Regions from separate parts of the Neobacillus sp. PVCKKU3 genome, predicted to be linked through region 2. Evidence: riboswitches for the same ligand, from Rfam matches in the RefSeq annotation. Region 2 holds a riboswitch; each other region holds the start of a gene.
The links. A riboswitch is a leader RNA that binds a small molecule or an ion and turns the genes downstream of it on or off. The one in region 2 is predicted to bind S-adenosylmethionine.
Positions count from the first base shown of each region.

Region 1: another riboswitch for S-adenosylmethionine. It lies ahead of metK (methionine adenosyltransferase); the one in region 2 lies ahead of ACNQGS_RS15340 (methionine ABC transporter ATP-binding protein).
Region 3: another riboswitch for S-adenosylmethionine. It lies ahead of ACNQGS_RS23235 (methionine ABC transporter ATP-binding protein); the one in region 2 lies ahead of ACNQGS_RS15340 (methionine ABC transporter ATP-binding protein).
Region 4: another riboswitch for S-adenosylmethionine. It lies ahead of ACNQGS_RS20415 (methionine biosynthesis PLP-dependent protein); the one in region 2 lies ahead of ACNQGS_RS15340 (methionine ABC transporter ATP-binding protein).

Region 1 is NZ_JBLVQN010000005.1:26,342-30,557, reverse strand. It holds gene asnB (asparagine synthase (glutamine-hydrolyzing)) at 1-541, opposite strand, end outside; gene metK (methionine adenosyltransferase) at 774-1,976, opposite strand; SAM riboswitch class I at 2,241-2,374, opposite strand; gene pckA (phosphoenolpyruvate carboxykinase (ATP)) at 2,638-4,216, shown strand, end outside.
Region 2 is NZ_JBLVQN010000021.1:22,292-26,507, forward strand. It holds gene ACNQGS_RS15335 (NAD(P)/FAD-dependent oxidoreductase) at 1-1,054, shown strand, start outside; SAM riboswitch class I at 1,247-1,356, shown strand; gene ACNQGS_RS15340 (methionine ABC transporter ATP-binding protein) at 1,455-2,468, shown strand; gene ACNQGS_RS15345 (methionine ABC transporter permease) at 2,458-3,132, shown strand; gene ACNQGS_RS15350 (MetQ/NlpA family ABC transporter substrate-binding protein) at 3,152-3,991, shown strand; gene ACNQGS_RS15355 (hypothetical protein) at 4,090-4,216, shown strand, end outside.
Region 3 is NZ_JBLVQN010000043.1:1,899-6,114, reverse strand. It holds gene ACNQGS_RS23245 (MetQ/NlpA family ABC transporter substrate-binding protein) at 13-843, opposite strand; gene ACNQGS_RS23240 (methionine ABC transporter permease) at 859-1,524, opposite strand; gene ACNQGS_RS23235 (methionine ABC transporter ATP-binding protein) at 1,517-2,542, opposite strand; SAM riboswitch class I at 2,665-2,771, opposite strand; gene ACNQGS_RS23230 (O-acetylhomoserine aminocarboxypropyltransferase/cysteine synthase family protein) at 2,897-4,213, opposite strand.
Region 4 is NZ_JBLVQN010000033.1:51,032-55,247, reverse strand. It holds gene ACNQGS_RS20425 (bifunctional homocysteine S-methyltransferase/methylenetetrahydrofolate reductase) at 1-907, opposite strand, end outside; partial or broken gene ACNQGS_RS20420 (PLP-dependent transferase) at 1,018-1,254, opposite strand; gene ACNQGS_RS20415 (methionine biosynthesis PLP-dependent protein) at 1,254-2,366, opposite strand; SAM riboswitch class I at 2,449-2,563, opposite strand; gene ACNQGS_RS20410 (helix-turn-helix domain-containing protein) at 2,662-3,006, opposite strand; gene ACNQGS_RS20405 (polysaccharide biosynthesis protein) at 3,822-4,216, shown strand, end outside.

The sequences.
Region 1 (4,216 bases), on a different contig from region 2:
AGGAATCATAATCCAGCACATCATTTTTAAGAGCCAGCAAAATGCTCTTTTTCTCAGAAGCAAAGAAGGTTCTGTCACCATCCTCCATATAAAAGAATGGTTTAATTCCAAACGGATCTCGAGCCCCATAAAGTGTTTGTTCCTGCTTATCCCAGATAACAAAAGCAAACATCCCGCGCAAGCGTTCAACTGCTTTTTCCTTTAGATGGCTGTAGAGAGCAATGATAACCTCTGTATCAGAGCTTGTGGAAAAAGTTAGTCCTTCTTTGAGCAACTCTTCACGAAGCTCGACATAGTTATAAATTTCACCGTTAAAAATAATCCAGTATCTTTCGTTTTCATACGTTAGCGGCTGGTGCCCGGATTCAATATCAATGATACTTAACCGGCGGAAACCAAATTGAATATGATCATCATCATAATAACCATCATCATCTGGTCCACGATGGGTTATAATATCGTTCATATTTTTAAAAAGCTGCTTTTCTTCGTCACGATAATTTTGCGTTTTGTCATGTACACAACCGATAAAACCGCACATTATGTACCTCACCTACTCTATTTCAAAATATCCTTTTGTAAAAACATACTCTCTAATACTACCACTTTTTTTTCAAAAATGGCACTGTGAACAAAAGGAAAATCATGTATCATCATTTTTCACTTCAATAGTCCTACTTAAACATTTTATTCCAATTTTTAAAACACTGAACAAGAAAATAGACGTTTAATGAAAAATGGGAGTTACACCTTAATGCAACTCCCACTCCATATTATTTTCCTTCTGCCTGCTCACGTAATGCATCTGCCTTATCAGTGCGTTCCCAAGGAAGATCAACATCCGTACGGCCAAAATGTCCGTAAGCTGCTGTTTGCTTATAAATGGGGCGGCGTAAATCCAGCATTTTAATGATTCCTGCAGGGCGCAGGTCGAAGTTTTTACTTACTAAGTCAACCAATACCTGTTCGCTGACTTTGCCTGTGCCAAAAGTATCGATGGAAATCGATACCGGTCTTGCTACACCAATCGCATAGGCAAGCTGGACTTCACATTTTTCAGCTAAACCTGCTGCGACAATATTTTTAGCAACATAACGTGCAGCATAAGCGGCAGAACGGTCAACCTTTGTCGGGTCCTTACCGGAAAAAGCGCCGCCGCCGTGACGGGCATAGCCTCCGTAAGTATCCACGATAATTTTACGGCCAGTCAGTCCTGCATCCCCCTGCGGTCCGCCGATTACGAAGCGGCCGGTTGGGTTTATAAAATATTTTGTATTTTCATCGATTAATTCTTTTGGTACAACCGGATTAATAACATGTTCCTTAACATTGCGCTGGATTTGCTCTAGTCCAATTTCCGGATGGTGCTGGGTGGAAATAACAATTGTATCAATCCGAACCGGTTTGTTGTTCTCATCGTATTCGACCGTTACTTGTGTTTTTCCGTCCGGACGAAGGTATGGAAGGATATCCTCTTTACGAACCTCCGTCAACCGGCGGGCAAGCTTATGGGCTAAAGATATCGGAAGAGGCATCAGCTCTTTCGTTTCGTTACAGGCGAAGCCGAACATTAAACCTTGGTCACCTGCACCAATTGCTTCAATTTCTTTATCTGACATTTGACCTTCACGAGCTTCAAGTGCTTGATTGACACCCATAGCAATGTCAGGAGACTGTTCATCAATAGAGGTTAACACCGCACATGTTTCCGAATCAAAGCCATATTTCGCACGAACATAGCCAATTTCTTTGATCGTCTCACGAACAATTTTTGGGATATCTACATATGTAGAGGTAGTGATTTCGCCGGCAACTAGAACTAAGCCGGTCGTTACTGATGTTTCAGCAGCTACGCGGGCATTTGCATCCTTTGCTAGAATGGCGTCTAAAATAGAATCAGAAATCTGGTCACAAATCTTATCAGGATGACCTTCAGTTACTGATTCAGAAGTGAACAAATGGCGTTTTAGTGACATCTGAATTCCTCCTATAATAATGAAATAATGAGGCTCACTTTTCAAAGGTTAACACCCTTTCCAAATAACCTCCATTTTGATACGGAACTCATCCCTAATAGTATGAAATAAACATCAGGTTTTTATGAAATACTACCGAAAAAACCCAACCGAGATTCTTTAGAAGATTAGTAAAGCGATTCAAACAGCACGTGTGTTTGCCAAATAGACAAAAAAACCTTTCCATGAGGAAAGGTTGAATGCAAACATTTTGCGTGCCTTTCACTCTTATCGTTCAAGGACTAGCCTTGCATCAGGTTGAGCACCTTTGCCCGAAAAACGACTAAAAATAGACATTTTCCTAGTTGCAGGTTGCTGGGTTTCATAGGGCCTGTCCCTCCACCAGCTCGGGATAAGAGAGTATCCGTTCAAGGTTAAATCATACCCCAGATTCTTAAAGTATGTCAATGTATTTTTTAGCAACATTAACCAAAATATACAATGGAGTATGATACAAAATATGCTTAAACTGTTTTTTTCATGACTTTTTAATCACCTTTAGAATAAGGTATAAAATACAGCATAATTTCGCTAATTAGTATAGACTATTATTTTAATTGTGTTATACTATTCAATATTAATATATCAAATTAAAAAAACCATAAAAAGGAAGGTTCATTAAATGAATTCTGTTCATATCCCAAATGAATTAAAGGAATTACTTAATGAAAGTAATGTCCAAGTCCAATTATCTGTGCCGCAGCTAGTTGAAAAAATCCTCAGCAGAAAAGAAGGGACACTCACTTCCACCGGAGCGGTTCGTGTTTCAACAGGAAAATATACTGGGCGGTCTCCAGAAGACAAATTCACTGTTTTGGAGGAGTCAACCAAAGATAAAATTGCCTGGGGTTCTTTAAATCAGCCAATCTCACAAGAGACTTTCGATCATCTTTATAATAAGGTATTAGAATACTTAAAACAGCAAGAAGAAGTATATGTATTTAAAGGCTTTGCTGGTGCTGATAAGAAATCACAACTGCCGATTCAAGTCATAAATGAATTTGCTTGGCATAATCTTTTTGCCCACCAGTTGTTCATTCGGCCTTCGGAAGATGAACTTCTGACTCATGAAGCTGAATTTACAGTAATTTCTGCCCCTAATTTCAAAGCAAACCCGGCAGTCGACGGTACGAATTCTGAAACCTTCATTATTATATCATTTGAACGCCGCGTAGTTCTAATTGGAGGAACTGAATATGCGGGGGAAATGAAAAAATCAATTTTCTCTGTCATGAACTATTTACTGCCTGAAAACAATATTTTCTCTATGCACTGTTCAGCGAATGTCGGCATTGAAGGGGATGTAGCATTATTCTTCGGTTTATCCGGAACTGGAAAAACAACTCTTTCCGCAGACCCTAATCGCCGTCTAATCGGCGATGATGAGCACGGCTGGTCATCAAATGGCGTCTTTAATATTGAAGGCGGCTGCTATGCAAAATGTATTAATCTATCCCGTGAAAAAGAACCGCAAATCTTTGATGCCATCCGTTTCGGGACCGTTCTTGAAAATGTTGTGATTAACCAGGAATCGAGAATTCCGGATTACGATGATGGAACATTAACAGAAAACACTCGGGCCGCATATCCAATGGAGGCCATTGATAATATTGTCCAGCCTAGCATTGCCGGGCACCCGAATACCATTGTGTTTTTAACTGCAGATGCATTTGGTGTTCTTCCGCCAATCGCTAAATTAACAAGGGAACAAGCCATGTACCATTTCTTAAGCGGATTTACATCAAAGCTTGCTGGAACAGAGCGTGGCATTACTTCACCGCAGGCAACCTTCTCAACCTGTTTTGGTGCACCATTCCTGCCGCTGCCGGCTACACGCTATGCCGAAATGCTAGGAGAAAAAATACTTGAGCATAACGTTAATGTGTTTTTGGTTAATACAGGCTGGACTGGCGGAGAATACGGCGTCGGCAATCGTATGAAACTCTCATATACAAGAGCAATGGTGCAGGCAGCTCTTGAAGGAGAACTAAATCACGTAGAAACTGTTAAGGATACATTCTTTGGCCTAAATATCCCGCTCCATATTGCTGGGGTCCCTGATGAAGTGCTTCAGCCGATTAAAACATGGGCGGATCCTAATGCTTATGAAAAAAAGGCAAAAGAATTGGCAGAGCAATTCCGTGAGAACTTTAAGAAATTCGCTAACGTTGCCGTCGAGATTGAAGAAAAAGGCGGACCAA
Region 2 (4,216 bases):
AAAATGGGGGGCCGAGGTTATCATAGTGGACCGGCATGTCCCCGGTCAAGCCACTGACGCGGCTGCGGGGATTGTTTGCCCATGGTTGTCCCAACGTCGTAATAAAGCCTGGTACCAGTTGGTTAAAGGTGGAGCCCGGTATTATCCAGAATTAATAGTTCAGTTAGAAGCAGATGGGGAAAAAGATACGGGTTATAAACGAGTTGGGGCATTAAGTATTCACACTGATCCAGCAAAGTTGGAAAAGATGGCAGAACGGGCACGGACCCGTTGGGAGGATGCTCCCGAAATCGGCGAAATAACAATTTTATCACCAACTGAAACGAATCGACTTTTTCCGCCGTTGTCCGATGAATTTGGGGCAGTTTATGTTAGTGGCGGGGCACGTGTAAATGGCCGGGCTTTACGTAATGCACTAGTTAACGCTGCAGTAAAGCATGGAGCCCAAGTTGTTAAAGGGGATGCCTCATTAATCAGTAGTGGCAATAAAGTCCAAGGGGTAAAAGTGGATGAAAAAACATTTTCTGCTGATCAAGTTATTGTTACAGCAGGGGCTTGGGCAAAGGAATTTTTGTCTCCATTAGGAGTTGAATTTTTGGTAAGGCCACAGAAGGCGCAAATAATTCATTTACAAATGCAAGACATCGATACAAATTCGTGGCCGGTGGTCATGCCGCCATCCGATCAATACATTCTATCCTTTGAAGGTGGACGTGTTGTCATTGGAGCAACACACGAAAATGATGCTGGATTTGATAATCGGGTAACGGCTGGAGGTGTCCAAGAAATCTTAAATAAAGCTTTGGCAGTCGCTCCTGGACTTGCCAGTGGAATGATATTGGAAACTAGGGTAGGGTTTCGTCCTTTTACTCCCGGTTTTCTTCCTATTATTGGAGCTATTCCGAATTATGAAGGAATCTTATTAGCGAATGGTCTAGGATCATCAGGATTAACCAGCGGACCATATTTAGGGGCAGAACTCGCTAAACTAGCACTCGGAAAACAATTGGAAATTGATATTCATAACTATGATGTTGCTGGTGCTTTAGCCTAATGTTATGCACAAAGAGCTTTTCATGCGAAAAGCTCTTTTCTAATCGAACAAAAAAATTTTTTATTTAATAATAAGTTGATATGACAATATTGAAAACGCTATCGGGTAAATTGCGCTATAATTTAGATGATTGACAAAACAAAAATAGATTTGTACTATCTTAATATAACTTAATTATTTGTTAATTTAATTTTCTTATCCAGAGCGACCGAGGGACATGGCCCGATGACGTCCGGCAACCCCCGATTGGGAAGGTGCCAATTCCTGCAGAATGACTGTACTTTCATTCTGAAAGATAAGCCGAAATTCTATTTAATTTCGACGCCCCTTTCAGAATGAATGGGGCTTTTTGTTTGGGTATAAAGTCTAGTTTAGATATCGGAAAAATGAGGTAATCAGTATGATTGATATAAAGAACCTTAGCAAAATTTATAAGACAAAAAAGGGTGAAGTAAAAGGTGTTGATAATGTTTCACTAACCGTTCAGGAAGGTGAAATCTTTGGAATCGTCGGGTACTCTGGTGCCGGAAAAAGCTCACTGCTTCGCTGTATCAATCTGTTAGAGAGGCCAACCTCTGGCAGTATAACGGTCGATGGCACTGACTTGACATCCCTAAGAGGCGAGCAATTACGATCTTCACGTTTAAAAATAGGCATGATTTTTCAACACTTTTACCTAATCAGCCAAAAAACAGTCTATGAAAATATTGCTTTTTCCTTAAAAGCCGCCAACTATCCTAAGGATCAAGTAAGGAAACGCGTGGAGGAACTTCTGGAAATGGTCGCCCTATCCGATAAGCGTGATGTCTACCCATCACAGCTCAGCGGTGGTCAGAAACAACGAGTCGGTATTGCAAGGGCTCTCGCAAATAATCCGAAGGTGCTTTTATGTGACGAAGCAACATCAGCACTTGACCCTACGACAACAAAGTCGATACTAAATCTATTGAAAAAAATCAATAAAGAACTCAACATCACCATTGTATTGATCACTCACGAGATGGATGTTGTTAAAGAAATCTGCAGCCGGATGGCAATTATGCAGGATGGACGAGTTGTGGAAGAAGGTTCGGTATATGACATTTTTGCCAACCCGCATACAGCACTTACAAAAGAATTTATAGAAAGTGTTGTAACTCTTGAAATCCCGGAAGTTATTCTAAAAAGCTGCCAGGGTCCAATTGTGAAAGTGACCTTCAAAGGAAAAGTCGCTGGAGAGGGGGTCATTTCTGATACTCTTCAACAATTTAACGTAAAAGGTAATTTTCTGCATGGTTCAATAGAATATATTCAAGAGCAACCGCTTGGTATTTTCATAATGGAGCTAAAAGGACAAAAAGAGGAAATAGAAAAAGCCCTAAATTATATTGAAAACCGGGCAGCACAGGTGGAGGTGTTACACAATGGGCTTTGATTTTGCACATCTGATGGAGCTTATTCCGGATATCAATAAAGCATTTTTTCAAACCATCTATATGATTGCGATTTCGTTGGTCGTATCGACGATAATCGGATTGCCGGTTGGGATATTGCTTTACATAACCGATAAAGGATTGTTTATGGAAAATCGAGCCGTCCAGAATGTCCTGGGTTTTATTGTCAATATGGTCCGGTCGATTCCTTTCATTATATTATTGGTGGCATTGCTCCCACTGACAAACTTACTCGTCGGGACTACCATAGGCCCAACTGCCGCCAGTGTTTCGCTATCGGTTGCGGCAATTCCGTTTTTTGCAAGGATTGTTGAAAATGCACTGAGAGAAATTGACAAAGGCGTAATCGAAGCAGCTATTGCTGCCGGGGCAACCCCGTGGATGATTATAAAAGATGTCCTATTACTTGAAGCCAGATCCGGTATCATCTCAGGTGTCACGTTAACACTCATTAGTTTAGTTGGTTTCTCGGCCATGGCCGGTACAGTCGGCGGCGGCGGTATTGGAGACTTGGCGATTCGCTTCGGTTATTATCGATACGACAATACCATCATGATTTCAACAGTTTTAATCTTAATTATTTTAGTTCAGGTCATTCAGCTTCTTGGTGACTATATCGCCAAAGTTGTAGATAAAAGAAGATAAATAAAGGGGAGAAATTATTATGAAAAAATGGTTAACAAGCATTTTATTACTTTGTGTAGTCTTTGCATTAGCAGCATGCGGAAACTCCGAGGACAAAACAGCAAGCGGCAAGGAAAAAGCAACAGAATCAAAAGAAATTAAAATAGGCGCGACTGCAGGCCCATATAGCGACATGGTAACAAAAGCGATTAAACCAGGCCTAGAGAAAAAAGGCTACAAAGTTGAAATTGTTGAATTCAGTGACTATATCCAGCCAAACAAAGCATTAAACAATGGCGATATCGATGCCAACCTGTTCCAGCACACGATTTACCTTCAAAATTTCGCGAAAGAAAACAACATGGATTTAACAGCACTTATTTCTGTGCCAACTGCACCAATGGGGATTTATTCAAACACAATAAAATCGATTAAAGATGTAAAAGAAGGGGCAACTGTTACACTTCCAAACGACCCGACAAATGCAGCACGTGCATTAAACACACTTCGTGATGCAGGGCTTATCACTATCAAAGCAGATGCAGATCCACTAAAAGTATCTGAAAAAGACATCGCTGAAAACAAGAAAAACCTAAAGTTCCAGCCTATCGAAGCAGGCCAGCTTCCACGTTCAGTTGAAAGTGCAGATTTAGCTGCAGTACCAGGAAACTTTGCTCTTGCAGCAAAAATGAATCTTCTTGATGCCTTAACGCTTGAAAACATGGCAGACAATTACCGCAATATTGTGGCAGTTAAAACAAGCAACAAAGATTCACAGTTATCAAAAGATCTGAAAGCTGTTGTTGAATCAGCAGATTTCGAAAAAGTCATCGATGATCAGTTTAAAGGTTTTGGAAAACCAAGCTGGATGAAAAAGTAATTTTTAAATCAAAAGGGTATGGACGAGATCCATATCCTTTTTTCATTGGATACGCCAATAAAGATTGGAGAATCCTAAAGGAAAAAGGAGGATTTTAAATGAGTTTTTTCAAAGGAAATGAAGAAAAGGAAAATCTTGAAGCGGTTCTTAAAGATTCTATAGAAATAGAAGAAGATTTGATGCGTACATATTTAATTACCGCCGAACGGGTTCATGACGACGATG
Region 3 (4,216 bases), on a different contig from region 2:
CATATTTAACAATTACTCAGTTGCTGCGATAACAGCACCTTTGTATTTATCCTTAATAAAATCTTGAATTTCTTTCGATTGAAGAACCTCTACAAGTGTTTTGATTTCTTTACGGTCTTTGTCTTCTGAACGAACTACAACAAGGTTGGCTGGAACCACGTCACTGCCTTCAAAGGCAATACCATATTTTCCAATATCAATGCCGCCTTCTAATGCATAGTTAGTATTAATGGCAACCGCATCACCTTCACCGTTTTCAAAGGAAGATGCTAATAATTTTGCTTCAATTAATTTAGGGAACTTCAGGTTCTTTGGATTTTCAACGATATCATCTATTCTTGCGTTTGCACCAACGCCTTCTTTAAGCTTGATTAATCCAGCCTTTTCAAAAATCGGCAGGATACGGCCGTGGTCGCTTAAAGAATCACTCATAATAATGGTTGCACCATTTGGAAGATCTTTTAGACTTTTATACTTTTTTGAGTAAATGCCGATTGGTTCTTTATGAACCCCACCCACACTGACAAAATCAAAATCTTTATTTTCTTTCATCTGCAGATCTAAATATCCAGGTGTTTGGAAATAGTTTGCATCTATTTCTTTATCCTTTAATGCTACGTTTGGCAGAATATAGTCTTGGAAAACTTGAATTTCCAAATCAATACCTTTTTTCTTCAATATTGGCTTTGCCGCTTCAAGTACTTCTGCGTGTGGTACAGCAGTTGCACCAACAACTAATTTTTTGTTCCCATCTTTATCTGCCGATTCATTTTTTGCACCGCCGCAGGCCGCTAAGGCAAATACGGTAAACGCAATGAAGATCAAACCCAGAACTTTTTTCATTTTTTTCTCCTCCTGTTAACGTTTATCTGTTCTCTTTGTAAAATAATCTCCAATAAATTGGATAATAAAAACTAAGATTAAAATAGCAATCGTTGCCACTAATGTAACCATTGGCCTGTTGCGTTGAAAGCCTTCTAGATAGGCAAAATGACCAAGTCCACCGGCTCCAATGACCCCAGCCATTGCAGTAAAGCCAACAAGTGAAATCGCCGTAACGGTAATCCCGGAAATTAATGCTGGCAAGGATTCTGGTATTAATACCTTAAAAATAATATGTCCATGTGTTGCACCCATTGATTGGGATGCTTCAATCACACCTTTATCAATCTCCCTAAGGGCGATTTCCACCATTCGAGCATAAAACGGAGCTGCTCCAATAATCAGTGCCGGCAGTGCAGCATTGGCACCGAGCATTGTTCCAACGAGAACTTTAGTAAAAGGGATTAATAAAACAATTAAAATAATAAAGGGAATGGATCTAAAAATATTTACAAAGCCAGCAATAATTATGTTTACCCCGCGGCTTTGCCATATGTTTCCTTTACTCGTTAGAAATAGCAGCAAGCCTAGTAACAAGCCCAAAATAAATGTCGCAAGGACCGAGATAGCGGTCATATAGATCGTTTCACGTGTTGCCAGTAACAGCTCATCCCACTTAACTAATTCCATAAAGTCAGCCATTACTGATCACCTCCACGCCCACTTGCTGCGAGTGAATATAATCGATGGCTTTCTGAATTTCATTAGCTTGGCCATCCAAATGAATAAATAATGTTCCATAAGACCCGTTTTGCGTATGTGAAATATTACCTTGGAGAATATTTACTACGACATCATAATCACGAATCACACGTGTGATTAATGGCTGCTCTGTTGCTTCCCCAAGAAACGATAGTTGAATGACCTTTCCATGCGGATAGCGCTCAAGCAAATGCTCTGCTGTTTCCTTTGTTTTTTCCGGTTCGGTTACCTGCTGGACAAACCGTTTCGTAATCGGCTGCTGAGGGTTTTTAAATACATCAAGCACCGGACCAAGCTCGACAATCCGCCCACTTTCCATGACCGCTACTCGATGACAGATTTTCCGGATGACGTGCATTTCGTGAGTAATCAGCACAATCGTTAAGCCGAATTGTTTATTGATATTCACTAAAAGGTCGAGAATAGAGTCTGTTGTTTGCGGGTCGAGTGCTGATGTTGCCTCGTCACATAAAAGCACCTTTGGGTTATTGGCAAGGGCCCGGGCAATCCCGACCCGCTGCTTCTGCCCACCGCTTAACTGTGAAGGGTAGGCGTCACCTCTGCCCTCAAGGCCAACTAACTTGATCAACTCTTCAACTCGTTTTTTCCTTTCCGGAGCGCTCACACCGGCAATTTCTAATGGAAACGCGATATTTTCACTGACTGTTCTTGACCAAAGTAGATTGAAGTGCTGGAAAATCATGCTGATTTCCTGACGGGCTTTTCTAAGCTCTGCACCCTTTATTTTTGAAATCTCCCGGCCAGCCACGTTGACAGTTCCACCCGTAGGCAGCTCAAGGCCATTTAACATGCGGATTAAGGTACTTTTACCAGCCCCGCTATATCCGATCACACCAAAGATTTCTCCTTCTTTTATATCCAGGTTTACTTCATCAACAGCTTTTAGCTGTCCCTGCTTGGTAGAAAAAATCTTTCGTACATTTTTAATGGAAATCATTGAATCACCTACTTCTTGTCCTTATTATAGGATTTGATAATTTTCATGAAAGAATTCTATTTTAGTAAAATAAAAAGCCTCTCCGCAAAGGCAGAAAGGCATCATTATCAAATGAATCCTTTCTCCCATCTTTCAAAGCCGCAGGCTTTGTGTGAATTGGCACCATTTCAATAAAATTGACGGTTGCCGGGCTTCATAGGGCACATCCCTCCACCTCTCTTGATAAGAGCAAAAGCTATCCTATATTTAATTATCCATGCATTAATACTATTATTATGAAAGTAATAGTATCACGGTTAGATAGTAGTGTCAACGACAAAATTCTACATTTTCAAAAAACTATTTAAGGAAAATTTAGGCATTTGTTTTTAAAGATGTTAAGCCTGTTGCAGCTTCGATTGCATCCTCTAAATCTTCCACTAGGTCCTCAACATTTTCGATTCCAATGGAAAGACGGATCAAGTCTTCAGAAACACCCGCTGACTTTAATCCTTCCGCATCCAGCTGCTGGTGTGTGGTGCTTGCCGGATGGATAATTAAGCTCTTGGCATCGCCGACATTGGCCACGTGCGCCCATAGGGTGATCGCATCGATTAATTTCGCACCGGCTTCTCTTCCGCCTTTAATGCCAAATACAACCATTGAACCAGCGCCCTTAGGTAAATATTTTTGCGCCAATTCGTAATCAGGATGTGATGGATACCCCGGATATGAAACCCATTCAACCGCAGGATGATTATGCAAGTATTCCACTACCTTTTGGGTGTTGGCGACATGCTCTTTCATCCGTACATGAAGCGTTTCTAACCCAAGAACAAACTGGAATGAGCTTTGCGGGCTTAAAGCAGGCCCCATGTCGCGGAGAAGCTGTACGCGTGCCTTAATAATATAAGCAACCGGTCCAAGAGCCTCTGCATAAACAAGGTCATGATAGCTGGAGTCTGGCGTTGTTAAGCCTGGGAATTTCGGTGAATTCCAATCGAACTTGCCTCCGTCGACAATGATGCCCCCTGTAGTTGTTCCATTACCTAATATCCACTTGGTTGCGGAGTGAACGACGATATCAGCGCCATGCTCAATCGGACGGCACAAGTATGGTGTTGCAAAGGTATTGTCCACGATAAGAGGAACCCCTGCTTCATGAGCAATATTGGCTACCTTTTCAATATCAAGGATTCTTAAGCTTGGATTGCCGATCGTTTCAGCAAAAACAGCTTTTGTTTTTTCCGTAATGGCGGCACGGAAGTTTTCCGGATTCTCAGGGTCGACAAACTTCACATTAATCCCGTATTTAGGCAGGGTCACTGCAAATAGATTATACGTTCCACCATATAGATTGGATGCAGCAACAATCTCATCACCCGCTTCGGCAATGTTTAAGATGGCCAATGTGATGGCAGACATTCCGCTTGCCACTGCCAGTGCGCCAACGCCGCCTTCTAGAAGCGATACTCTTTCTTCAAAAACAGTTGTGGTCGGATTGTGAATCCTTGTGTATATGTACCCAGGTTCTGCTAAGGCGAATAGGTTGGCAGCATGCTCTGTGCTTTTGAATTGGTAGGCGTTATTTTGATAGATAGGTAGCGCCCGTGCTCCTGTTACTGGGTCTGGTGAGAGGCCACCGTGAACACTTAATGTTTCAAACCTTAACTTCTTTTGTTTTTCTGACATAGT
Region 4 (4,216 bases), on a different contig from region 2:
CTTCAACTATGATTTTCTTTGGTTTTAATTCTACTATTTTATCTGTTATCGGAGTGCTGTTTTTTAATTCGGTGGCAAATGCCCTGATGTGTTCAGGTGTTGTGCCGCAGCATCCTCCTAAAAGTCGGACACCTTGCTTGCGGAATTCAGCCGCAGACCTGCGGAAGTAATCGGCATCACCATCATAATGAAACTTTCCATCCGTATAAGCAGGGAGACTGGCGTTTGGATAGGCTGAAAGAAAGGCTCGCTTAGGCAGCTCGATTTGTTCGAGCGCAACCAGCATATGATGCGGGCCAAGCCGGCAGTTTAGGCCGACAACGTCAGCGCCTAGCCCTTCAAGTCTCTGCAGAGCATCATTGACAGGAGTACGGTCCTGCAAAATTCCCGGTTCTGCAAGGGAAACTTGCGCAACAATTGGCAGATTGGTTTCCTTTCTGGCGATGGTCAGGACGGTTTCAAGCTCTTCCAGGTCGTAAAAGGTTTCGAGTAAAAGGCCGTCAACTCCCTCTAATAAAAGGCAATACAGCTGCTCGCGAAAGCTCCGTTTAATTTCTTCTATTGAAATGGATTTGGGCTTGATGCCGCGGTTGCCCCCCAAGGTCCCAAGCACATAGGCACGGTTCTCGGCAGCTTTTTTGGCATTTAGTACAGCGGCACTGTTGATGTCCTTGACTGAATCCTCCAGCCCGTATCGTCCAAGCTTTAAATAGTTGGCCGCATAGGTGTTCGTTTGAATAATATCGGCACCGGCATCTATATAGGCTTTATGGATATTCTGAATTTGCTCAGAGCGGGAAAGATTCAATTCTTCAAAACAGGAATCTTTGCCATAGGAATAAAGCATTGTTCCCATGGCCCCGTCGGCAATCAAAATTTGATTTTGTAATTTTTCTAAAAAACTCATCGTTATTCTCCTTGAGAGAGCTTATTCACCTGCAGCTTTTCCAAAGCTTGTGAAAAGTCCTTAATCAAGTCTTCAGGCTTTTCAAGTCCGACTGAAAGTCGCAGCAGGCTCCCAGAAGAGAAGGCAAACCCTTGGGTTCCGCCTTCGAGTTCTGCAATAATATCCTCCAGAGCTTCCCGGGTTGGATTTAAGCTGCGGGCGTAATCGTATTTTCCAAAACTGTCAATTTCAAACTGATGAAAGGTAGATGCATGCTGGATCGGGACACTGACTGCTCCTGTTTGTGCATCCATTTTATGCCGATTATGAAGAAGTCTAGTTTCAAAACTAAATTCTTCGTGTTCCATCACACATTAACTCCTTCAACTAACTTAGCAAAAGCCTGCTCTAGGTCAAAAATAATATCCTCTGCATCTTCAATTCCTACAGAAAAACGCAATAGACGGTTACAGACACCTTGTGCAATTCGGATTTCTTCCGGGATATCAGCGTGGGTCTGGGTCGCTGGATACGTGATAAAGCTTTCGGTTCCGCCAAGGCTTTCAGCAAACGAAATCAGTTTTATGTTTTGTAGGAACGGATTTACCCACGTTTCATCTTTAATACGGAAAGAAACCATTCCGCCTCTTCCTGGATAAAGGACATCTGTCACCGCATCGCTATTGGAAAGAAACTCAACAACAGCCTTAGCGTTTTTCTCATGCCGTTCCATACGGAGCGACAATGTTTTCATCCCGCGCATTAACAACCAGGAATCGAAGGGGCTTAAAACGGCACCCGCACCGTTATGATGGAAGGCCAATGCTTCACAAAGTTCCTTACCCTTCGCGACAATCAGTCCAGCTAGAACATCATTGTGGCCTCCAAGGTATTTCGTTGCACTATGAATCACGATATCTGCACCAAGTGCAATCGGCTGCTGCAGAAGAGGGGTATAGAAGGTGTTGTCCACAATTAACAAAATGTCATGCGATTTGGCAATTTTTGCAATGGCGGCAATATCGGCTTCCTGCATAAGCGGATTAGTTGGTGTCTCCAAGAAGATTGCTTTTGTATTTGGTGTAATGTTGTTTTCAACCTCTTCAGGACAACAGGTATTTACATATTGGCTTTTCAAGCCCCACTTTTGAAAGCCTTTTTCGAGCAAACGGTAGGTTCCGCCATATAAATCCTCGCTGACAAGCCATTCGTCACCAGACTGAAATAAGGAAAGAATTGTTAAAATGGCCCCCATTCCAGAGCTGCAGGCAAAGCCCTGATCTCCACCTTCTAAATCGGCGATGGTTTTCTCAAGCAACTGGCGTGTCGGATTTCCGGTTCGAATATAATCAAAGCCTGTTGATTGTCCAATCCCCTCGTGCCGGAATGCAGTTGAAAAATATACTGGGGGATTAACGGTTCCTGTTGTAGTTTCACTGCGGTTCCCAATTTGAGCAAGTTTCGTATCGATTTTATACATTGTTGTCTACACTCCTTTTTGATATTAAAAAAAGGCCTTCTATAAGAAGAAGACCTTTGCATGTACAATACATCTGTCACTCTTCTTATCTCGCAAATTAGTAACAATTTGCAGGACTTAGCACCGTTTCAATGTTAAAGACATTGAAGGTTGCTGAGGTGTCACCGGGCCCTTCCCTCAACCTCTCTTGATAAGAACATATTAATATTTTGACTATTTATAAAATTTACTACACTATATGAATGGTGTCAATGTATTTTCTTTATTTCTTGTTTAAGTTGTTGAAGTAAGCGTTTTATTGATTTTTTTCCCAGATTTTGAATTTAATATAGTTAATGTATTCTCGGAAATCATCTTTATTTATTCCGTCTTCAATTGCCTTTTCAATAATTTTCTTCCATTCTTCGTCCAGTTCATTTTCGCTGGGGGATAAATCATCATTATCAAGTCCAGTCAGCAAATATTCTAAAGTGACATCTAAAGGTCTTGCCACTTTTTGTAAAAAATAAATGGATGGGTTTTTATTAAGGTTCCGCTCGATGTAACTTAGATATGATTTTGAGACGTTCGCGAGTTCAGCAAGCTCAGTTATCGAAAAATTTTTTTGCTTTCGTAATTTTTTTATTCGTTCACCAATCATAGTAATCTCCCTTATTCCCTAATTTCAATTGATTGTTTGTTCCAGGAACCGGCCTGAAAGAAACTAAGAATAATTAATTTTGACTGAAACGATGAAGATCGCCAAAAGACTTGAATATAAGATTTAGAGGAAAAATTAATCTAAATAAATAGGTTTCTAAAAACTTTGATATTGGAAGGTCGAATTTGGTGAATATGTAAAATAATTATTTTTCCACAGTTAAGAATATTATAACTTACTTTTAGTTCTCTTTAAAGAACAAATCGAAAGAGAGCTATACAATATTTTTACTTGATTTTCATAAAGAAGAGGTTAAAGGCTGTGCAATATAAAGAATTGCAGTAAATATTTTATGGATATTTCAATAAAAAAGTGAGTCGAAAAATTTAACCTTAGTTGTTCTTTACCAAGAACTATTCGTTTGTTATAATGTTAATAATGAAAGAGGGATTCATATTAATAAAAGTTAGGAAAAAAGATTTAGGTAAAATTGACCAATTTATATTATTGGTATTTTTTTAATAATTACGTTCTTTATATAGCACGTGTTTTGTTGTCTAACGAACAATCGCAATTTCTATTAATAATGGGTGATGTCTCCTTACCACTATCAATGGAGGCACTCGGTCATGCTGTGGGTTGAGAAGAACCTTAGACGCTTGTCGTCGATAGTGTGATGTGAGGGGGGGTTGGATGCCCTGTTTTACCATTAAAGCTTTTGCTTAGGCGGGATTCAAGAACTCTTCTAATCAAAAGCTTTAATTTAATAATCAGCATTAACATGTTATTTATTGCACCTAAAAAGGGGGGGGATTATGACCTACCGACAGAGATTGTCTATATTTTTTTTGGTTGATTCTTGTATCGTCATTAGTGTTATCTTTTTCAGCCGATTTCTGGTTGATGCAACTACAAATGTGTTCACCGTCTTGAATTTATTTACTTCAATCGCCATTTTATTAAGTCATCATACTTTTTCATTTATATTTAGGCTTTATAAAAAAGCCTGGCAATATGCCAGTATAGGGGAATCCATCCTTATTTTAAAGGTAGTTACATCTACTATCCTAATGGCGGCTGTTTTGCAGAAGCTGTTTTTCTATAAAGTTGATTTCAGGCTCTTGGCTGTCATTTGGTCCCTTCATATTTTGTTTATTGGCGGATCCAGATTTTGCTGGCGGATGTTTCGTGATTCCCTCATTATAAAAAA